DNA from 4 places in the Roseateles sp. FW305-36 genome. Region 4 is predicted to be linked to each of the others. Evidence: predicted binding sites of a transcription regulator. Region 4 holds the regulator's gene; each other region holds the start of a gene.
The links. The regulator FNR, encoded in region 4, switches genes on or off when oxygen is low (the NO sensors DNR and NnrR bind a similar motif). The targets are predictions, from matches to a motif close to TTGATNNNNATCAA.

Region 1 (5,585 bases), on a different contig from region 4:
CAAAGCCGATGCTGCGCCCGCGCAGGTGGGTCAAGGCAGCATCGTCCAGCAGGGTCGTCTCCTGACCGCACACGGCGAGTTGCCCGGACGTGGGCCGGTCGAGCAGTCCGATGAGGTTCAGCAAGGTGCTCTTGCCGGAACCCGACGGCCCGACCACGGCGCAGAACTCACCGCGACAAAGCGACAGGTCGATGCCATGCAGCACCTCCACTTCGGCAGGCTGGCCGGCGTTGAACGCCTTGCGCACGCCCTGCAGCCGCACGACGACGCCGTCGGCTTGGCTCTCAGCCACGGATCGCCACCACCGGATCCAGCCTCGCGGCGCGCAACGCCGGCGCCATGGCCGCCAGGATGCCCGTCGCCGTGGCCAGCACCAGCGCCGCAGCGAACAGGAAAGCTTCCAGCGTCACGGGCACGAGCGGCAGGCCGTCCGGCCCGCGCGCCAGGTCCCGCCAAAGCAGCAGCGCCACGGCGCCGATGGCCGAGCCGAAGGCCGAGCCTGCCAGGCCCAGCAGCCCACCCTGCAGCAGGAACAGGCGCAGGATGCGTTCACGCGTGATGCCCATGGCGCGCAGGATGCCGATCTCCCGCGACCGCTGCACAACCGACACGAACAGCACGCTGGCGATGCCGAATGCCACGGACAGCCCCACGAAGAAGCGGATGGCCGTGTTGGCAGTCACCTGCGCCTGAACGGCGCTGAAGAATTGGGCGTTGGTCTTGATCCAGCTGTCTGCCTCCACGCCGGTACGCGCGGTGATGCGTTGCGCAACGTCCTCCGCGGCGTAGATGTCGGTCACCGTCACGTCCAGGCTCGAGACACCTCCTGGCAGTCCCAGCAGGCTCTGCGCGCTGTGCAGGGCCATGAAGGTCGTGCGCTGGTTGGCCCCCTTGCTGCCCAGATCGAAGATGCCGCTGATGGTGAAGACGATGTCCGCTCCCGACGCTGCCGTGACGCGCAATTTGTCGCCCACCGCCAGGCCCAGATCACTTGCCAGCTCGGTGCCGATGAGGATGTCGCTGGCGTTCAACCTCGTCCCGCCCTGCACGATCTTGTCGGGCAGCGCGACGATGCGGAAGTACAGCGCCGGCTCCATGCCCACCACCGATATCGCCCGGCTGGCTTCCCCCCGCACGACCAGGGCCGACCCCGTCGCCGCCGGCGACACCGTGATCACCTCCGGCATGGCACGGATCTGCTCCGCGACGGCCTGCCACTGGTCGATGGACTTCAGACGCTGCAGGGGTGCCTGCACCGTGGCGTCAGCGATCACGCCGGATTGCCCGCCACGCAGGGGGCGCACCAATTCCCGCGGCGGCAACAGCTGGATGTGCGCCTGCGCGGTCAGCACACGGCGGATGAAGTTGGCCTGCAAGCCCGTGAGCAATGCCGACATGAAGACGATCACGGCGACGCCAATGGCGACACCTCCCACGATGAAGACGGTCTGCCAGCGTCCCTCGCGCAGGAAACGCCAGGCGACGATCCACTCGAAGGGCTGCCACGTCCTCATGGGCGCATGCCGGCGACTCGCAGCCGGGCGCCGTCCTGCACATGGGCAGTGTTGCGAATGAGCTGGTCACCCGCCTGAACGCCGTCCAGCACCTCCACGAAGCCACCGCCGCGCAGGCCCAGTCGCACCGCCTGGCGCCTGGCGCGCCCGTCCTTGGCTTTCAGGACCCAGGGCTTGGCCGTCTCGGCGTCGTGCAGCATCTCGAGCGGCACCGCCAGCGCATGGTCGCGGCGGGCCACCTCCACGTCGACCGACACCGTCATGTCCTGGCGCAGATAGGCCGGTGGCGACGGCACCCGCAGCTTGACCTCCACGGAGCCGCGCTGCACGTCGACGGCCGGATTGATGTAGACCACCTCGGCAGCAAACTTCTGGTCGGCAAAGGCGTCCGCCGACACCAGCGCCTTCTGACCCAGTGCCAGCAGCGCAAGGTTCTTCTCGTCGAACTGCACCACCAGCTGGGTTTCACCGCTGGGGGACAGCACCATCAGCGTCTTGCCCGGCTGCACCACGTCGCCGCGTTCGACCGCGCGGTTGATCAGCACGCCGTCCACCGGGGCGGTGATCGTCGCGTAGAGCAGGCGGGCATGTGCCATGTCCGCGCCTGCTTGCGCCTGGGCGAGCGCGGCCGCGGCAATCGCGTCATCGCTTCCGCCCGCCAAGGTGGTGTCAAGCTGCCGTCGCGCAGCGCCCCACTGGGCGTCGGCCAGTTGCACGCTTTTGCGCGCTTCGTCCAGCACCGCCTGGCCAACATAGCCCTGGCGGAACAAGTCCTCCTGCCGACGCAACTGGGCTTGCGCGTTGTCCAGCGTCGCCTGGGCCTGCCTGAGAAGCTCCTGCGCCACCGGACGCTGGACTTCATGCAACTGCCTGGCCCGCGCCTGCGCCTGCGAGACGGCCACGTCGGCTTCGCGCGCGGCGGCTCTGAGTTCCGTGGCGTCGAGTTCCACGAGCCGCTGGCCCGCTTTGACGGCCTGGCCCTCGTCGACCGGAACCCGCACCGCCGTCCCCACGATCTGAGCTCCGAGATTCACTCGATGGGGTGCTTCCACCCGGCCCGTTGCCACGACCGAGCGCACCAGGTCGCGCGGAACGACGGCCACGGTCTGCACGCTCGATCCCAACAATCGAGGCGCCCCCAGCATCCCTGCCACCACGAGAACCGCCAGGCCTGCGCTGACGTAGGCCCACCGCATGCATCACGCTCCGCGAACGAGCAGGACGGGCACGGCGGCCGAGCGCAGGACATGCTCGGCGTCGCTCCCCAGCAGCACGCGCTTCATGCCGCGCCGGCCGTGCGTGCCGATGACGATGAGATCGGCCTTCCAGGCCTCGACCTCCTCCTGGACGATGTCGCTCACGCGGCCGGAAATCACTTCGCGCAGCGTGACGTCCACGCCGACTCCCGCGGCTTCCACGCGCTCGCGTGCCTTCTTGAGGATCAGCTCGCCCGCTTCCCGCATCAGTGGAAGGATTTCCGCCGAGTAGCCGGCAAAGCCGTCGGCACCGATGGCCACGGTCAGGGCGTCAACGACATGCAGCAGCCGGATGCAGCCGCCGCTCAGCTTGGCCAGGGCAATGGCTTCGGTCAGCCCCTTGTCGGCGGTGCTGCTGCCATCGGTGGGAACGAGGATGCGTTGGTACATGGTGTGCCTCTACAAAGCGCCGCGAGCGGCTTTCGCTGCACCTTAGGACGGATCTCCCGTTCGGCAGTTGACTGGCGTCAAGCCGGCTCGCCAACCGCCTGATCCAGATCAACGGCCGCGCAGACGGCGCTGCGTAGATTGCGGGCTGACAAATTGCGGGTCCTGCCGCCCCGCGGGACACGCTGCAAGAACATGACACTTGATCTCGCCAGCCGGTTTTTCGTTGCACTCCTGATCGGCATCCTGGTCGGCGTTGAGAGAGAGAAGCAGCATCCGTCCGGCGGGCGCCAGACCATCGGCGGCATCAGGACGCATGCGCTGCTGGCCCTGGCGGGAGCTGCCTCGGCCTGGCTCGGACAAACGCTGCAGCTTCAGTGGCTTTTCGTTGCCGTGCTGGCCTGCTCGAGCGCCATGGTGCTGGCCAGTCGACTTCTCGGCCGGCGCCGCGGCAAGAGCGCGCCCGTCACGATCACCGGCGAGATCGCAGCCGTGCTCGTCGTGCTGCTGGGCGGGATGGCGGCCGCGGGCAACCAGGCGCTGGCGGTGGCGTTGGCCGTCACGCTTTCGGCGGTGTTGGCGTTCAAGCAGCCTCTGCACGCCCTGGTGGAGAAGGTCGGTGTCGACGACATCCTGGCCTGCATCAAGCTTCTCATCGCCACCGTCATCGTGCTTCCCCTGGTGCCCAACGAGACGGTGGACCCCTGGCATGCCCTCAACCCCTACCAGCTCTGGCTGCTGGTGATCCTGATCTCGGCGCTGTCCCTGGCCGGCTACGTCGGCATGCGCTGGCTGGGCCCGGCGCGCGGAGCCGCCGTTGCGGGCCTGGCGGGAGGCTTGGTGTCATCGACCGCCAGCACGCTGAACTTCGCCCGCGAAAGTCGCTCGGTTGAAAGGGCAGGCGACGCAAGCAACATCATTGCCGGCATCCTGTGCGCCTGGTTCGTGATGTTCCTGCGCGTGACCGCGATAGTCGCCTTTCTCAGCCGCCCCTTGCTGGGCGCCCTGTGGCTGCCCCTGTTGGCGATGGGCCTGGCGACCGCTGCCTTTGCCATGCGTCACTACCTGCTCGGTGCGGTCGGTGCTGCGGGCAGCGCCGCTCCCGCACCTCACTTGAAGAATCCATTCAGCCTGAGCGCCGCAGCGCGCTTCGGCGCCCTGTTTGCCGTCGTGCTGGTCATGGTGAAGCTGGCCCAGGAAAGATTGCCGAGCGGCGCCTTGCCGGCCGTCTCGGCGCTCGCCGGCGCGGCGGACGTCGACGCCATCGCGCTTTCTCTCAGCGGTCAGGCGGCGGGCGCTGCGTCGCTCAGCTCGGTGGCCTGGGCGCTGCTGGCTGCCTTGCTTTCCAACACCCTGTTGAAAGTCGCGACGGTGACGCTGATCGCGCGCGGAAAGGTCAGGCGGGAGATCATCGTTGCGAGCATCACCATCTGCATGGTGGGCGGCGTCGCGGCGCTGGCCTGGCTCTGAGCCGATGCTCAGTTCGGTACTCAGGCGGCGATGCCGCTCGCATCGCGGCCCGCCGTGCAATGCCTAGAGCTCGAAGAACTTGCGGCCCGCGGCGCCGAGCTGATTGTCCGTCGGATGGTCCACGACCTCATGGCCGGCGATGCACTTGCCCGTCTGCGGCCGATGCTTGTCGACATAGTGCCGGAAGTCCGCCAGCGCGGTTTTCGATGCCATGACGAGGACCGTCTGGTGCTCGCCGATTTCGTCGCAGACCTTGCCGAAGAACTCGTGCTGCGACCTGACTTCCGAACCGTGCTGGCCCGTCGGGTGCAGGCGCTCCCTGATGCGGCTCGGTTGGGCGGGCGCGGCATCCAGTTGCAGCAGCTTGGCTTGGTGGTGATCGATCCAGAGAACCGCGTGTTTCGCGGTTTTGACAGGGTGGGTCATGCCTTGTTTTCCAGTGTGTAGGTGCCTGTGGAGCACCCATGGCCAGGTGCTCGCAGAAGGATGGCCTCGACAGCGCTCCGCCGCTTTGATCGGCATCAACGTCGGCGGCACCGGAACTCGCAGATGCGGCATCCACCCCCTCCCGCGCCTGGCGGCGGCGACGCAAAGCCCCGGCAACGGATATTGATGCGCGTCAAGGCCGCTCGATCCGGAGTGCCGAAGATGGATTCGACTCAACTGCGAGGGGATTCCATGTTCAACGTTGGCACCATCGACCGTCTCTTGCGGGTCGTCGCCGGCCTGGCCCTCATCGCCGCTGTCTGGCTCGGCAGCATCGGTGCCTGGGGTTGGATCGGCCTGCTGCCCCTGTTCACGGGGCTCATCGGGTCCTGCCCGGCCTATCTGCCCTTCGGCTTCAGCACCTGCTCGGTCAAAGGCCGCAAGAGCACCTGACACAAGTCCGCGAATCGCAAACCCGCATCCAAGCCTGCTTGGTGGCCTCAATAGGTCGTATGCAGCTGCGAGTCGCCGG
Region 2 (5,585 bases), 200 kb from region 4:
AGAAGTGGTGCAGCCAGACCAGGTAGCTCAGGATGGTGATGACGACCGTGGCATAGACCATGGAGGCATAGCCGAACAGCTTCTTGCGGCTGAAGGTGGACACCACCTCGGAGAAGATGCCGAACACCGGCAGCACCAGGATGTAGACCTCGGGGTGGCCCCAGATCCAGATCAGGTTCACGTAGAGCATGGCGTTGCCGCCAAGATCGTTGGTGAAGAAGTTGGTGCCGAGGTAGCGGTCAGCGGTCAGCAGGGCCAGCGTGGCGGCCAGCACCGGGAAGGTCGCGACGATCAGCACGTTGGTGCACAGCGAGGTCCACGTGAAGACGGGCATCTTCATCATGGTCATGCCGGGCGCGCGCATCTTGATGATGGTGGCGATCAGGTTGATGCCCGACAGCGTCGTGCCCACCCCCGCGATCTGCAGTGACCACAGGTAGTAGTCCACCCCCACGTCGGGGCTGGCCAGCAGGCCCGACAGCGGCGGATAGGCCAGCCAGCCGGTCTTGGCGAACTCGCCGATGAACAGCGACATCATCACGAGGATGGCGCCGCCGGCGGTCATCCAGAAGCTGAAGTTGTTCAGGAAGGGGAAGGCGACGTCGCGCGCGCCGATCTGCAGCGGCACGACGTAGTTCATGAAGCCGGTCACGAAGGGCATCGCGACGAAGAAGATCATGATCACGCCGTGGGCCGTGAAGACCTGGTCGTAGTGGTGAGGCGGCAGGAAGCCGGCGCTGTCACCGAAGGCCAGGGCCTGGTGGGCGCGCATCATCAGCGCGTCCGCGAAGCCGCGCAGCAGCATCACCACCCCGAGGATGATGTACATGATGCCGATCTTCTTGTGGTCGATGCTGGTGATCCAGTCGCGCCACAGAGGGCCCCAGAGCTTGAACTTGGTGATCAGCGCGAACACCAGCGCGCCGCCCAGGGCGACGGCGATGAAGGTGGCGACGAGGATGGGTTCATGCAGCGGCAGGGCCTCCCAGCCCAGGCGGCCGAGAAGGGGATGCAACTGATCGGCAGCCTGATGCTGCGCAACGACGGCGTTGGACATGTCTTAGTTCTTCCGCGCAGCGGGTGAAGCAGCCTCGACGGGCAGCCCCAGCAGGTTGGTCGGCGTGCACAGGGCGGCCACGACGGTGCGCTCGCGTTCGGCGCCCTCGGCATCGCGCCAGGGGCTGCGCATGGTGCTGGCCACGCCGCCCTTGCCGGCGCCGCCGGCGGCATCGATGGCCATCATCTGGCTGGAGCACATCTTCTTGCCATCGACGCAGCGGTCGATGATGGCGCTCCACAGGCCCGGCTCGACGCTGGCGTAGCGGCGGATGGGCTCCTTGGCGCTGGGCTGCTCGAGCTTCAGGTAGTCGGCGCGGGTCAGCGCGTTGCCGCCGGCCTTGTTGCTGTCGATCCAGCGCGCGAACTCCTCGTCCGTCAGGCCGTGGAACTTGAAGCGCATGTCCGAGAAGCCGGCGCCGCTGTACTGGGCCGACAGGCCGTCATAGACGCCGGCCTTGTTGATGACGGCGTGCAACTGCGTCTGCATGCCCGGCATCGTGTAGATCATGCCGGCCAGGGCGGGCACGTAGAAGGTGTTCATCACCGACGTCGACGTGAAGCGGAAGTGGATGGGGCGATCCACCGGCGCGGCCAGTTCGTTGACGGTGGCAATGCCCTGCTCGGGGTAGATGAAGAGCCACTTCCAGTCCATGGACACCGCATAGACCTCCAGCGGCTTCACGTCGGCGGCCACCGGCCTGCCTTCGGCGATGCGGTCCAGCGGGCGGAAGGGATCGAGCTTGTGGGTGCTGATCCAGGTGATGGCGCCCAGGGCGATGATGATCAGCAGCGGCGCACCCCAGATCACCAGCTCCAGGCGGGTGGAATGGTCCCAGTCCGGCGCATACGTCGCCTCGTCGTTGGACTGGCGGTAACGGTAGGCGAAGAACAGCGTCAGGGCGATCACCGGGACGATGATCAGCAGCATCAGCAGCGTGGAGGTGACGATGAGCTGGGCCTGCTGGTTGGCGATGTCGCCGTGCGGCTTCATCACGATCCAATCGCAGCCCGACAAAGCGAAGCTGGCTGACAAAACCAGGGCGCTTGTAAGGAGAGACTTGTTGGGGTACATCCTGAGAGGCGCGCGAGGGTTAACGATCTTGCGTGCAGCGACGGAATGTAAGTTGATTGAGGCAAATCAACGATTGGACATTTTGTCCAAGGCACAGACGGAGACAAGCCCGAAATGGCAGTTGCAGGCAGTACTTTCCATCACCCCAATTCCGGTCCGCTGACCACCCGCACGGACGAGGATCTGGCCCCCGGCGACATCGCGGTGGGCGTCATCATCGGGCGCGCGTCCGAATATTTCGACTTTTTCGTCTTTGGCATTGCCTCGGTGCTGGTCTTTCCCCAGGTCTTCTTTTCCTTTGCGGATCGGCTGACAGGCACCCTCTACGCCTTTCTGGTCTTTGCGCTGGCTTTCGTCGTCCGACCGGTCGGCACCCTGATCGGCATGTCCATCCAGCGCCATTTCGGCCGCTCGACCAAACTGACCGCCGCCCTTTTCCTGCTGGGCTGCTCCACGGTCGGCATGGGCCTGCTGCCCGGCTATGCCGATGTTGGCGCCACGGCCATCTGGCTGCTGGCCCTGTGCCGGGTCGGCCAGGGCCTGGCCCTGGGCGGCTCCTGGGACGGCCTGCCCTCCCTGCTGGCCCTGAACGCTCCGGCCGACCGCCGCGGCTGGTACGCCATGCTGGGCCAGCTGGGCGCGCCGCTGGGCTTCTTCGTGGCGTCGGGCGTGTTCCTCTACGTCTATGGCAGCCTGGATGCCAAGGACTTCCTCTCCTGGGGCTGGCGCTTCCCCTTCTTCACGGCCTTCGCCATCAACGTCGTCGCGCTGTTCGCCCGGCTGCGCCTGGTGGTCACGCACGAGTACGAGAAGCGCATGGAGGAGCATGAGCTCGACCCCGCCTATCTGCGCGAACTGCTGCCGGCCCAAGGCCACCATATCGTCATCGGCGCCTTTGCCGCCCTGGCCAGCTATGCCCTCTTCCACCTCGTGACGGTCTTCCCGCTGTCCTGGGTGGCGCTGTCGGACCCGCAGGGCGTCGACGACTTCATCAAGATGGAGTTGCTCGGGGTGGCCTTCGCCGCCACCGCCATGCCCATGTCCGGGCTGATCGCCGACAAGATCGGCCGGCGCAGCTACCTGGGCACCATGGCCGTCGCCATCGGCATCTTCGCGCTGTTCGCCCCCTTCATGCTGGGTGGCGGCAAGCCCGGCCAGGCAGCCTTCATCCTGATCGGCTTCGTGCTGCTGGGCCTGTCCTACGGCCAGTCGGCCGGCTCGGTGACGTCCAACTTCCTGCCCCACTTCCGCTACACGGGCGCCGCGCTGACGGCCGACTTCGCCTGGCTGCTGGGCGCGGCCTTCGCGCCCGTGGTGGCGCTTTACCTGTCTTCGCGCTTCGGCCTGGTGTCGCTGAGCGCCTACCTGCTGTCGGGCGTGGTCTGCACCCTGGTGGCACTGCGGATCAACAAGCGGCTGCAGACGGCGGCGGTCGTCCAAGACTGAGCGCCGGCGCTTCGGATCGAAGGCGGGCTCCGACCCGCCTTTGTTTCGCCCAAACAGTTTCCATTTTTGGAAAGTTTTATTAAACTTAGCCACATCGGAAACTGACGAGACCCTTCCATGGCATTGACGCTGCATTACCACCCCCTGTCCTCCTACTGCTGGAAAGTCTTGATCGCGCTGTACGAGAACGGTGCGCCCTTCGAGGCCCAGCTCGTCAACCTCGGCGACCCGGCCGCGAGATCGGCCTATGCGGCGCTCTGGCCCACGGCCAAGATCCCTCTGCTCGTCGACGGCGAGCGCGTGGTGCCCGAGACGTCGATCCAGATCGAATACCTGGAACGCCGCCACCCGGGCCTGGTGCAACTGCTGCCTGACGACTTCGAAGCGCAGCTGGAAGTCCGCCTCTGGGACCGCGTCTTCGACTTGTATGTGATGACGCCCATGCAGCGCTTCATCGCCCAGCAGCTGCGCCCCGAGGCCGAGCGCGATGCAGCCACACTGACCGGCACGGTCGCCGACCTCGGCATGGCCTACGACCTCCTCGAAAGCCGCCTGGGTGACCGCACATGGGCCGCCGGCGAGGCCTTCACGATGGCCGACTGCGCCGCCGCACCAGCCCTGTTCTACGCCGCCATCGTGCGTCCCTTCTCACCGGAGCATGCACGGCTGTCCGCCTACTTCGAGCGCCTGCTGGCTAGGCCCTCGGTCTGGCGCGTCATCGTCGAGGCCCGCCCGGTCTTCCCCTACTACCCGCTGCGCCATGCCCTCCCCGCTCGCTTCCTCGCCGACTGAGCGCCTGGACCGCCTCTTCGTCGCCCTGGCCGACGGCAACCGCCGCGCCATGGTCGACCAGCTCAGCCGCGGGCCTGCTTCGGTGACCGATCTCGCGAAGCCGCTGGACCTGCGCCTGCCGTCGGCGGTCAAGCACCTGGCCGTGCTGGAGGCCGGCGGCCTGGTGCAATCGGACAAGGCCGGCCGCGTGCGCACCTACTGCATCGCACGGGATGCTTTCGGCGGCCTGGAGGCCTGGGTGGCCGAGCGCAAGACGCAATGGCATCGCCAGTTCGACGCCCTCGAAGCACTGCTCAGCGAGCAGGACGACAAGCCATGACGCAGCCCGCTGCCCACACCAGCTTTGTGCTTGAGCGCTCCTTCAAGGCCTCGGCCGCCCGCGTCTTCGCCGCCTGGGCCGATCCGGCCACCAAGCAGCGCTGGAACGACTGCCATGCCGAGACCGGCGCGACCGAATTCAGCATGGATTTCCGGCCCGGCGGCTTGGAGACCTACCGCAGCAAGCTGGAGGACGGCACGCCGCTGGCGGTGGACAAGGTCTTTCTCGACATCGTGACGAACGCGCGCATCGTCTTCGCCTACTCCATGGCCATGGGCGGACGCGCGCTGTCGGCGTCGTTGGTCACGGTGGAGTTCGCGGACAGTGCTTCAGGCTCGACGCTGAAGCTGACCGAGCAGCTCGCCTACCTCGACGGTCATATGGACATCGAGCAGCGCCGCCGAGGCACCGAAGAAGGCCTCGACCGGCTGCTGCTCGAGGTCGACGCGGCTTAGCCGAGAGCCTTCCGCGCGTTCTGGAACATCCGCAGCCAGGGGCTGTGCTCGCTCTTGTCGCCCGAGGTCCAGCTCATCAGCACATTGCGGAAGACGCGCTCCGGATGGGGCATCAGCGCCGTGAAGCGGCCGTCCGGCGTCGTCACCGAAGTCAGGCCACCCGGGCTGCCGTTCGGGTTGAACGGATAAGCCTCGGTGGCCTGGCCGTGGTTGTCGACAAAGCGCATGGCCCGGATGACCTTGCTGGCATCACCCTGGCGGGCGAAGTTCGCAAAACCCTCGCCGTGGGCAACGGCGATGGGCACGCGGCTGCCGGCCATGTCCTTGAAGAAGACGCTGGGCGAATCCAGCACTTCGACCAGGGCCAGGCGGGCCTCGTACTGCTCGCTCTGGTTGCGTGTGAAGCGCGGCCAGGCCTCGGCGCCAGGAATGATCGGAGCCA
Region 3 (5,585 bases), on a different contig from region 4:
GCTGCGGCGAGTGGCGACTGGAGCGTCGTCACCCGCGACGACGGCAGCCGCCAGTGGGCCTACAAGGGCAAGCCTCTGTACTTCTGGGCCAAGGACCAGAAGGCTGGCGACCGCAGCGGCGACGGCTTCAACAAGGTCTGGCAGCTCGCCCGCCCCTGACGCATCCGGCATCCTGGCGTGGCCGTCGAACAGCTGCTCGTCCACATCCCGGCGCTGCGCCGCTATGCGCGCCTGCTGACTGGGGATGCCACGCGCGCCGACGACCTCGTCCAGGACACGCTGGAGCGCGCCTGCCGCAAATGGGCGCTGTGGCGGCCGGGCCCCTCGCTGCGGTCCTGGCTGCTGTCCATCATGCACAACCTGCACCTCAACCAGCTGCGCGACTGGCATCTCGACGATGGCCATGCGCTGCTGGATGAGATGCCCGAGCCTGCCGACCCGGCCGCGCCGGCCGGCGAGCGCCTGGACCTGGAGCGGGCGCTTGCGGCCTTGCCGACGGCCCAGCGCGCGGTGATGCTGCTCGTCGCCGTCGAGGAGTACAGCTATGCCGAAGCGGCCGAGATCCTGGGCGTGCCCGTCGGTACCGTCATGTCGCGCCTGCACCGCGGGCGCGAGGCCCTGCGCCAGCGCCTGGCGTCCACGGCCCCGATGGCCGGCGCCCAGATCGTCACCCTGGCGCGGATGAAGCGATGAGCCAGCCCCACTCCCCCCCTCCCGACTCCCTGCCGGCGGGCGAGGCCGAGCTGCATGCCTACGTCGACGGCCAGCTGTCGCCCGAGGCTGCCGCGGCCGTGCAGCAGCGCCTGCGCGCCGACCCCGAGGCCGCCGCCCGCGTCGCCCAGTGGCAGAGCCAGCGCCAGGCCTTGCGCGGCCTGGCCCGCGACTGGCCGCTGGACGACACGCCGGCCGACTTCACCGGCGTCGTGCTGCGTGCGGCGGCATCCCAGCGCCGGCGTGCCTATCTGCCTCAGGCGCTGGCTGCGGGTGTGCTGCTGGCCGCGGGCCTGGGCGGCGGCTACCAGTGGGGCCGCCACGATGCCGGTGCGCCGCGCCTGCCGGTCGAGTCCCTGGCCCACCGAGCGGTGCCCGAGTTCGCCCGCGAGGCCGGCGTGGCCTTCGCCGTCTACAGCACCGAGAAGCGCCATCCGGTGGAGGTGTCGGCCGCCGAGCAGGACCATCTCGTGCAGTGGCTGAGCCGCCGCCTGGGCCGGCCGCTGAAGGTGCCGGTGCTGGCCGACCGCGGCTACGCCCTGCTCGGCGGCCGGCTGCTGCCGGGCGACGCCGGCCAGCCGGGCAGCCCGCGGGCGCAGTTCATGTACGAGAACGCCGATGGCGACCGCCTGACGCTGCTGGTGGCCGTCTTCGAGCCCGCGGCCGCGCCGGCCAATGCGGAGTTCCGCCTGCTGCAGCAGGACGGCCGCACGACGCTCTACTGGGTGGACGGCGGCTTCGGCTATGCCCTCAGCGCCCACCCGGCCATCGAGCTGCAGCCGCTGGCGCAGCGGGTGCACCAGCAGCTGGCGGGCTAAGGGCCTGCGCGACCCATTGCCATAGCGTTCACAGGCCCTAACGGAAATAGCGCTGCCGCAGCCGCTCATAGCGGCCGTCGCGCCGGATGGTGTCCAGGGCCGCCTGCAGCCGGCGCACCAGGGCCGGGTTGGCGTCGAGACGCAGGCCGTACCAATAGGACTTGCTGACGTCCTGCTCCATGACGGCCTGCAGGGTGCCGTAGGGCAGCTGCAGCTGGCGCAGATTCCAGGCGGCCGCCCAGTCCAGCAGGGTGACGTACTCCATGCGCCCGGCAATCAGCTTGCGCACATTGGTCGCATCGTCCAGGCCATGCTCCAGCTCGATGCCCGGCCGCAGGCCCGCGGCCTGCAGTGCGCGGTCGGCGGCCGAGTCGCGCACGACGCCGATGCGAGAGCCGCCCAGGTCAGCCAGTTGGGTCAGCGTCAGGTCAGCGCGGCTGGCCAGCTTGTAGAACAGGATGCGCCGCTGGGCGATGGGCCCGACCCACTGGAACTGGGCCTCGCGTTCGGGCGTGCGCGTCAGCGAGAACAGCACGCCCTGGGCATTGGCCTCGGCCACCTGCATGGCGCGCTGCCAGGGCAGCACCTGGAGCTCCAGGCGCACGCCGGCCTGGCTGGCCATCATGCGCAGCAGCTCGACGCTGAAGCCCTGGGGATTGCCGTCCTCCAGGTAGTTCAACGGCGGCAGATTTTCGGTGATGCCGAGCAGGACGTCGTCGGCCGCGGCGACGGTGAAGGACGCTGCGATGAGCGCGGGCAGGACGAGACAGGAGCGGCGTTTCACGAGGGCGGAGGGATTGCGCTACCAGTCTAGGAGGCGTGTGTGACAAGCCCCGTCGCAGGCGACCCGTTCCCGGCCCGGCCGTGTGAGATTTCACGCGGCAAGCGGCCGCCGGCCGGTTCAGCCCGGCATCGGCACGCCGGCCATGCGGTCGTGGGCGATGAAGAACTGGCGCGCCATGGCCAGCATCTGGCCCTGGCTCAGCGGCGCGGCCGGCCGGTAGTCGGCGATGCGGGGCGCCAGCGCGGGCCGGTGTGCCTCGACGTAGTGGCGGAACTGGCCGATGACCGGATGCGAGCCGGTCACCAGCACCTCGGAAGTGTCCTGCACCGCCTGGCAGACGGCCTCGAACAGCGCCTGTTCGCCGTGGGCGTCATGGCCATGGGCACGGCGGTCCTGGGGTTCGATGCGGGCGGCGTGCACCTGGTGGGCGTCGAAGTGCAGCACCTGGGCGTGGTGGTGATCAAGGTGGACGACGGCGTGGAACATGCAAACTCCGGTTGAGGCTCAGCCTGCGGCCTCGGCGTTCGCCTGGCAGGCGACGCAGCGCAGGGCCTGGGGCAGCTGCTGGAGGCGATCGAAGGGGATGACGGCGGCACAGTCGACGCAGCGACCATAGCCGGGCAGCTTCAGCCGCATCAAGGCATCGTCGATGTCCTGCAGCTCGGTCAGCAGGTGGGTGTCGCGCGCCTGGTCGAGCTCGCGGTCCGCGCCGTGCTGCTGCGGCTCGTCCTCGAGCAGGGCGGCGGCATGGCTGAGGCGGTCGCTGCCTTCGCGCTGGGCCTGCAGCGCCAGTTGCACGCGCTGGCGCGCCAGTTGCAGCTGGCTCTCCAGCAGCGCATGTTGTCCGGGTGTCAGGGCAGTGCTCATGGAATCTCCTGGCGCCATGCTGGCACCGGGCCGTCGCCCGCACCTTGCGCTGCATCAAGTCGGCGCGATGGGAAAATCCATCTTTCTTTGGCACGGGTCCGTCCTGCCCTCCAACGCGTCATGAGTCTTTCCGCCCCGCCGGCCTACACCGTCGCCGACTTCGATTTCGACCTGCCCCCGGAACTGATCGCCCAGCATCCCGCGGCCGAGCGCACCGGCTCCCGCCTGCTGGACGCGACCGGCAGCGGTCTGGTGGACCGCGTCTTCCGCGAGCTGCCCGAGCTGCTGCAGGCCGGCGACCTGCTGATCTTCAACAACACCCGCGTCATCAAGGCGCGGCTGTTTGGACTGAAGTCGACCGGCGGATCGGTCGAGGCGCTGGTCGAGCGCGTGCTGCCCGGCACCCAGGAAGTCTGGATGCATCTACGCGCCAGCAAGAGCCCCAAGCCAGGCAGCCGGGTGCGCTTCGCCGATGCCTTCGACGCCGAGGTGCTGGGCCGCTGCGGACCGGACAACGGCCTGTTCCATCTGCGCTTCGCCGGCGACCCCTTCGCGCTGCTGGAGCAGCATGGCCATGTGCCGCTGCCGCCCTATATCGCCCATGCCGACAGCGCCGACGATGTGCGTCGCTACCAGACGGTGTTCGCCAAGGAACCCGGCGCCGTCGCCGCGCCGACGGCCGCCCTGCATTTCGACGAGGCCCTGCTGGCGCGGCTGGCCGCGCGTGGCGTCGAGCAGGCGCATGTGACCCTGCACGTGGGCGCCGGCACCTTCCAGCCGGTGCGTGTCGACAGGCTCGACGAGCACAAGATGCACAGCGAATGGTTCGAGGTGCCGCAGTCGACCGTCGATGCCGTGGCCGCCTGCCGCGCCCGCGGTGGCCGCGTCGTGGCCGTCGGCACGACGACGCTGCGCGCCCTGGAGTCTGCCGCGCGCGGTGGCCAGCTCGAGGCGGGCGCCCGCGAGACCGAGATCTTCATCACACCGGGCTTCGAGTTCCGCGTCGTCGACAGACTCGTCACCAACTTCCACCTGCCCAAGAGCACGCTGATGATGCTGGTCAGCGCCCTGGCGGGCTACGAGCACATCCGGGCCGTCTACGCCCACGCCATTGCACAGCGTTACCGTTTCTTCAGCTACGGCGACGCGATGCTGCTGGCCCGCGGTGTCTAGGGGGTGTGAAAATAACCGTCAGTTTGCGGGCCAAACGCAGGTATCTTGCGCGCGCCGCCACTCTCGGAGTTGTTCTTGCGCTGCTTGAATCCGTCCCATGTCCTTGGCTTCTTCGGCCTGCTCCTGTTGCAGTCCTGCGGCGGCGGTGGTGGTGGCAGCGACCCCAGCCCGACGCCGAACCCGACCGCGCTGCCGGCCAGTGTCGTCGTCACGGTGCCGGCAGGCGCCGACATCAGCCAGGCCGTGGCATTCACGAGCTCCGCCACGTCCGGTGCCGGCCTGAGCTTCAGCTGGGACTTTGGTGACGGCAGCACCAGCACCGACACCAACCCCCAGCACAGCTACACCAAGCCGGGCGACTACGCCGTCAAGCTGACGCTGGGCAATGGCACTGCGCAGGTCAGTGGTACGTCGATCGTCCAGGTCAACGACACCGCGCGCCTGCGTGAGCTGCTCTGTACCGGCAACAACGGCCAGGGCTGGTGCGGGCTGCGCTACCCGCAGCCCGCCATCGCCTTCGCCGATGTCGTCTGGTCGACCGCGACCCAGGGGCTGGCGGTCAGCCCGGTGGGCGACGTTGCCGCCACGCAGGACGGCGGACAGACCTGGGCGCCCTACAGCCTGGGCCTGATGCTCGACGATGAACAGCCCCAGCGCCTGACCCTGACCGATGCCGACACGGCCTGGGTCTTCACGAGCCGCCACCTCTGGCAAAGCGTGGACGCGGGCAAGCATTGGACCCGATTGACCGACGCGCTCGCGGGCAACGCGGCCCCGGTCCCGCTGTTCGCGCAAGGCAATGGCCGGATCTGGGCGCCGTCCCTGAACCGCTTCAGCGGCGACGCCGGCAAGACCTGGACGACACGCAGCCTGCCACCCGAGGCGCGCGGCATCTTCACGCACAGCGGTCACTTCCTCGACAGCTACTACACCGCCAGCGGTGCACCGGCCGGCCCGATGCTCCCCGACGGCCCGCTGTGGTCGTGGGATGGCCAGCAGGCGAGCCTGTCCACCGATGGCGGTGCGACCTGGACCGCCGCCGCGGCGGCGCCGGCCTGCGCGCCGGTGTTTGCCAATGCCCTGCCGCCGCTGCAGGTGCGCGGCACGGCCCTGGTCGCTCAGCTCGGCGCGCAGCACGCCGGCGATGGCGACCACTGGGCCTTCTGCGTCAGCCAGGACGGCGGCGCCAGCTGGAAGCAGCAATCCAGCGAAGGCCTGCCGACCTTCGGCAA
Region 4 (5,585 bases):
CCATCGCCGTCGCGCCGCTCAGCACCGAACCCGACAGACCCGCCAGCAGCAGGGCCGCATGCAGCAGCCCGCAGGGCAAGGCGACCCAGGCCAGCCCGGTGGCGAAGGCATGGCGGGGCTGGGGACGCCAGCGCACGGCGCCCAGCCAGACCGGCATGCGACCGCGCACCAGCAGCGTCAACCCAAGCAGCAGCACGGCCGCCTGCAGCAAGACCCAGGCGGGCTGAAGCAGCATGACGCTCTGGGTGGCGCTGGCCAGGACATGGGCCGACGCAGCCGCGACCGCGCCGGCAGCGGTGTAGCCCAGCAGGCGGCCCGCCAGCAGGCGTGCCGGGCGCCGCCCGCCAGCCAGGGCGCAGGGCGCGCTGCACATGGCCGCGCAATGCGGCATGCCGGCCAGGCCCATCAGCGTCGCCGAGGCGATCAGCGCGGCGTCCATCGCGGTTTCAGAGGATCTTGGAGAAGCGCTGGCGGCTGGCGTCGGTCTGGCAGTAGCGGTCGAACACCATGGCGACGGCGCGGACGAAATACCAGCCCAGCGGCGTCACCTGGACGGCGTCCGGCTCGAGCGTGACCAGGCCCTGGTCCGCGAGTTGGCGCAACCGCTCCAGCTCGGGCGCGAAATAGGTCGGCACGTCGACGAGATAGGACGCCGCGATCGATTCGAACTCCAGCCGGCCCTGGCACATCAGGGCCATGATGACGGCGCGGCGCAGCAGGTCATCGCGGGTCAGGGCCAGGCCGCGCTGGATGGGCAGCTGGTGCTGGCGCAGCGCGTCGTCGTACTCGATCAGCGTCTTGGCGTTCTGCGCATAGGTGGGGCCGACGCGGCTGATGGCCGACACGCCGAGGCCGATCAGATCGCAGTCGGGCTGGGTCGAATAGCCCTGGAAATTCCGGTGCAACAGGCCCTGGCGCTTGGCGACGGCCAGCGGATCGTCGGGCAGTGCGAAATGGTCCATGCCGATGTACGCATAGCCCTCGCCGAGCAGGGAGCTGATGGCGCCCGACAGCATGGTCAGCTTGTCGCCGGCCGCCGGCAGCAGCTCTGCGGCGATGCGGCGCTGCGGCTTGAAGCGCTGCGGCAGATGGGCATAGGCATACATCGCGATGCGGTCGGGCCGCAGCTCGGCCACCTGGGCGATGGTCTGGGCGAAGGACTCCGGCGTCTGCAGCGGCAGGCCGTAGATCAGGTCGACGCTGATGGAGGCGAAGCCGAGCTCACGCGCCGCGCTCATCAGCGCCGCCACCGACTCGCGAGACTGCACGCGATGGACGGCCTTCTGCACGTCGGCGTTGAAGTCCTGCACGCCGAAGGACAGGCGGTTGAAGCCCAGCTGGCGCAGGTGCGCCAAGCGCCCGGCGTCCACCGTGCGCGGGTCGACCTCGATGGACAGCTCCGCGCCCGGCAGCAGCCGGAAATGGCGGCGCAGCGAGGCCATCAGCGCGCCGAGTTCGGCGTCCGACAGAAAGGTCGGCGAGCCGCCGCCCAGGTGCAGCTGCGACACCGGCGCATGCCCGCCCAGGGCCGCGACGACCAGGTCCATCTCCACGTCGAGCGAATCCAGATAGGGCTGGGAGCGCTCGTGGTGCTTGGTGATGATCTTGTTGCAAGCGCAGTAGTAGCAGAGCTGCTCGCAAAAAGGGATGTGCACATACACCGACAGCGGCTGGGCTGCGCCGCGCTGGGCCAGGGCCTGCAGGTGCTGTGGCGTCTGGTGGGCCTCGACGAAGCGGTCGGCGGTCGGGTAGGAGGTGTAGCGTGGCCCCGCCACGTCATGGCGCCGGATGTTGGCGTCGAGCAGTTCGGGGTCCAGCGTTGGGTGGGTCACGGCGTCCATGCAGCCACTGTGCAGTCGCCCCGGGGCCGCGGCCTTGATCCACGTCAAGCGTGCAGCGCAGGGCAGCGCCAAGAATGACGGCAATTGATCCAACCCAAAGACAGCCATGCAGACGCCACTGAAGGACCCCACTGCCATCGAGCCTCTGAAGGTCGCCTGCGCCAGCTGCAATCTGCGTGAGCTCTGCCTGCCCGTCGGCCTCAAGCCCCAGGACCTGGAGCGCCTGGACGGCCTCGTCGCACGGCGCCGCAGCGTGCCGCGCGGCGAGCCGCTGTTCCGCAACGGGGAGCGCTTCGAAGCGCTGTACGCGGTGCGCACCGGCTTCTTCAAGACCTGCGTCGGCAGCGAGGACGGCCGCGACCAGGTGACCGGTTTCCAGATGGCCGGCGAACTGCTCGGCCTGGACGGCATCAGCAGCGACCACCACCACTGTGACGCGATCGCGCTGGAGGACTCGTCGGTGTGCGTCATTCCCTACGCCCAGCTGGAGGACCTGTCGCGCGAATTCAGCGTGCTGCAGCACCAGTTCCACAAGATCATGAGCCGCGAGATCGTGCGCGACCATGGCGTCATGCTGCTGCTCGGCAATATGCGCGCCGAGGAGAGGCTGGCGGCCTTCCTGCTCAACCTGACGCAGCGCCTGCGGGCCCGCGGGTTCTCGGCCTCCAGCCTGGTGCTGCGCATGACGCGCGAAGAGATCGGCAGCTACCTCGGCCTCAAGCTCGAGACCGTCAGCCGTGCCTTCTCGCGCTTTCACGAAGACGGTCTGCTGGAGGTCAGGCAGCGCCAGCTGCGCATCCTCGATCAGGACGGCCTGCAGGCCCTGGTCAACAACAGCCAGGCCTGACGCCCCTCGCCTGGTCTTGCCTTGCTGAACGCAGGCAACCCCAGTCGGTCCCCCGAGGGGACGGCGATGCTTGCGGCCTTGAACCGCAAGCACATCGCCAGACGGGCCGGCTCGGGAACGGCCCAGCGCTCGGCCCGAAATACTGGTGCCCGGTTGGCGGGCGCAAAAAAGGCCCCGCGGGGGCGCGCGGGGCCTCGAGATCAGAGGACGAACAGCAGTCAGCCGACCTTGATCTCGTTACGCACTTCCTTCACGCCGGGCACGGCCTGCACCAGCTGAACGGCCTTCTGGGCCAGGTCGGCGGTGGGTGCAGCGCCCTTCAGGACGATCACGCCAGCACTCGTGCTGCTGACGGTCAACGGCAGGGCTTGCAGGTCCTTGTCCTTTTGCAGGGCGGCCTGGGCCTGACTGGCGATGGCGGCATCACCGGCCGGCTGTGCCTGCGCGACCTGTTCGGCCGGCGCGGTGGAGGGCGCCGGTGCCTGGTCGGCCGCGAAGCTCGCGGTCGCGGCACCCGCCATCAGGGCGGCGGTCAGCAGTCGGGCGAAGGTCGAGGTTTGTCGCATGCGGAATCTCCTGAGATGCGTGAATCGAAAGCGGCACCGGGCGGCGCCACCTCCGCCTTAGCGCAAGGCCTGTGCCAGCTTGCGGTTTCCCTTGCAGATCAAGCACTTGCCGGAGAACTCACGCATGACGAGGGTCGCGAGGCGCACGTTTTGTCGCCGGGTGGCGACGCCTCCCCTGCGGCAGCGGCCTAAGTGCTTGATCCATCTGACAACGTCCTGTCGCCAGACTGCGACGGCTGGGCTAGGGGGCGGCGTCGCCGCGAAACAGCTGCGGGTCCAGGCCATGCTTCTGCAGCAGGCGGTAGAACTCGGTGCGATTGCGGTCGGCCAGGCGGGCGGCCTCGGCCACCTGGCCCGAGGTCAGCTTCAGCAGCTGGTTCAGATAGTCGCGCTCGAAGCGCTGCTTGGCATGCTGATAGTTCAGCACTGCGGTCGGCGGCATCTGCAGGGCGCGCTGCACCTGGGCCAACGGCACCAGCGGCGCGGTGGCCAGCACGCAGACCTGCTCCACCACGTTGAAGAGCTGGCGCACATTGCCCGGCCATGGGGCCGTCACGAGCGCGTCGAGGGCGTCGGGCGCAAAGCCTCGCACTGGCTTGCGATGCCGCCCGGCCAGGGTCAGCAGGAAGTGCTGGGCCAGCAGCGCGATGTCCTCGCGCCTTTCCGCCAGCGGCGGCAGGCGCAGCTGCACGACGTTGAGCCGGTAATAGAGGTCGGGCCGGAACCCGCCCTCGGCCATGGCCAGCTCCAGGTCGCGATGGGTGGCGGACAGCACGCGAACGTCCACGGGCACGGCCTCGTTGCTGCCCACCGGCCGCACGACGCGCTCCTGCAGCACGCGCAGCAGCTTGACCTGCAGGGCCAGCGGCATGTCCCCGATCTCGTCGAGGAAGACGGTGCCGCCTTCGGCCGCCGGAATCAGGCCCTGTCGATGCCCCTGGGCGCCGGTGAAGGCGCCCTTCACATGGCCGAAGAGTTCGGACTCCAGCAGGGCCTCGGGAATGGCCGCGCAGTTCACGGCGACAAAGGGCTTGGCCGCTCGCGGGCTGGCCTGGTGGATGGCGCGAGCCAGCAGCTCCTTGCCGCTGCCACTGTCGCCGGCGATCAGCACGCTGGCGTCCGTCCCGGCCACCAGCCGCGCCTCGGCCAGCACCTCGGCCATGCGCGGGCTGCGGCTGATGATCTCGCTGCGCCATTCACCGTCGCCGTCGAAAGGCAGGGGCTGGGGCGCGTTGACGCGCAGGGCCTGGTTGATCTTGCCCAGCAGCTCCTTGCCGTCGTAGGGCTTGGTCAGATAGGCGTGGGCGCCGCGCGTCGTCGCCTCCACGGCATCCGGAATGCTGCCATGGGCGGTCAACAGGATGACGGGCAGCGAGGGGTGATGGGCGCGGATCTCATCGAACAGGGCCAGGCCGTCCAGTCCGGGCAGGCGCACGTCGGTGATGACCAGGGCCGGCAGGCGCACGGCCAGATGGGCCAGCGCGGCCTCGGCGCTGGAGACGGCCTGCACCGCATGGCCGGCGGCGGTCAGCCGCATGGTCATCAGACGCAACAGGTCGGTGTCGTCGTCGACGACGAGGATGGTGGCTTGAGCGGTCATGCAGGCTCCTGTCGGTCTTAGCGGGCCGAGCGCCGGGCCGCTCCCTAGCCGGCCCGCGTTGGGCGATGTGCTTGCCGGTCAACCCGGCAAGCATCGCCGTCCCCCCTGGGGACCGGCCAAGGTACTCCTTGGACGAGGGGCTTCATCTCGCGCCGGGCTTGGCCGGCAGGGTCTGCTCGATGGCCTTCAGCGCTTCCAGCTTCTCGTTGAGCTGCTCGTTGCGACGCTGGCTGTCGCGCAATTGCTGGCTGAGCTTGTCGATGCTGTCCTGCAGCCGCTTCTGCTCGGCCATGCGCGCCGTTGCCAGGGCCACCAGAGGCTTGAGCGGCTCCGCCTGGGGGTCGCTGGAATTGCCCAGGGCCTCCAGCTGGGCCGTGGCCTGGGCCTGGTCGGCGGCGCTGCGGCCCTGACCGAGCTGCAGGGCCTTGTGCAGATCGGCCACATAGCCCTGCAGGGCCTTGGCGTTGTCATCGCTGGCGACTGGCGCTGGCGGCGGCTCGGGACAGCCCGGCTCGGGCGGCAGGGGCGCGGGCGCCGGCGTCTGGCAGGCCGCCAGCAGCAGGAGCAGGCCCATCTCAAGCAGTCGTCGGGGCGGTATGGACATGATGGGGAAGCTCGATCCGGAATTGGGCGCCGCTCTCGCTGGCAAGCAGCCGGCAACTGCCGCCATGGGCCTGCACGATCTCGCGCACGATGGACAGGCCGATGCCGCTGCCGCGGCGCGCGCCGGG

Region 1: the regulator FNR is predicted to act here: its motif matches at 3,259-3,272, upstream of AC3WOE_RS16390 (universal stress protein).
Region 2: the regulator FNR is predicted to act here: its motif matches at 2,188-2,201, upstream of cyoA (ubiquinol oxidase subunit II).
Region 3: the regulator FNR is predicted to act here: its motif matches at 3,225-3,238, upstream of AC3WOE_RS06375 (TraR/DksA family transcriptional regulator).

What each region holds. Positions count from the first base shown of each region.
Region 1 is NZ_JBYSZK010000008.1:143,223-148,807, forward strand. Features, by position in the region: gene AC3WOE_RS16375 (ABC transporter ATP-binding protein) at 1-247, opposite strand, end outside; gene AC3WOE_RS16380 (ABC transporter permease) at 285-1,514, opposite strand; gene AC3WOE_RS16385 (efflux RND transporter periplasmic adaptor subunit) at 1,511-2,710, opposite strand; gene AC3WOE_RS16390 (universal stress protein) at 2,714-3,160, opposite strand; gene AC3WOE_RS16395 (MgtC/SapB family protein) at 3,314-4,627, shown strand; gene AC3WOE_RS16400 (hypothetical protein) at 4,691-5,053, opposite strand; gene AC3WOE_RS16405 (YgaP family membrane protein) at 5,306-5,506, shown strand; gene AC3WOE_RS16410 (sensor histidine kinase) at 5,554-5,585, opposite strand, start outside.
Region 2 is NZ_JBYSZK010000001.1:435,120-440,704, reverse strand. Features, by position in the region: gene cyoB (cytochrome o ubiquinol oxidase subunit I) at 1-1,057, opposite strand, end outside; gene cyoA (ubiquinol oxidase subunit II) at 1,061-2,131, opposite strand; gene AC3WOE_RS02035 (MFS transporter) at 2,246-3,577, shown strand; gene AC3WOE_RS02030 (glutathione S-transferase family protein) at 3,695-4,369, shown strand; gene AC3WOE_RS02025 (ArsR/SmtB family transcription factor) at 4,338-4,688, shown strand; gene AC3WOE_RS02020 (SRPBCC family protein) at 4,685-5,143, shown strand; gene purL (phosphoribosylformylglycinamidine synthase) at 5,140-5,585, opposite strand, start outside.
Region 3 is NZ_JBYSZK010000002.1:417,479-423,063, forward strand. Features, by position in the region: gene AC3WOE_RS06350 (COG4315 family predicted lipoprotein) at 1-159, shown strand, start outside; gene AC3WOE_RS06355 (RNA polymerase sigma factor) at 178-693, shown strand; gene AC3WOE_RS06360 (anti-sigma factor family protein) at 690-1,529, shown strand; gene AC3WOE_RS06365 (substrate-binding periplasmic protein) at 1,567-2,313, opposite strand; gene AC3WOE_RS06370 (hypothetical protein) at 2,431-2,799, opposite strand; gene AC3WOE_RS06375 (TraR/DksA family transcriptional regulator) at 2,818-3,180, opposite strand; gene queA (tRNA preQ1(34) S-adenosylmethionine ribosyltransferase-isomerase QueA) at 3,301-4,353, shown strand; gene AC3WOE_RS06385 (YCF48-related protein) at 4,438-5,585, shown strand, end outside.
Region 4 is NZ_JBYSZK010000001.1:231,147-236,731, reverse strand. Features, by position in the region: gene AC3WOE_RS01125 (urease accessory protein UreH domain-containing protein) at 1-439, opposite strand, end outside; gene hemN (oxygen-independent coproporphyrinogen III oxidase) at 447-1,841, opposite strand; gene fnr (fumarate/nitrate reduction transcriptional regulator Fnr) at 1,948-2,688, shown strand; gene AC3WOE_RS01110 (BON domain-containing protein) at 2,907-3,254, opposite strand; gene AC3WOE_RS01105 (sigma 54-interacting transcriptional regulator) at 3,496-4,854, opposite strand; gene AC3WOE_RS01100 (hypothetical protein) at 4,997-5,428, opposite strand; gene AC3WOE_RS01095 (sensor histidine kinase) at 5,430-5,585, opposite strand, start outside.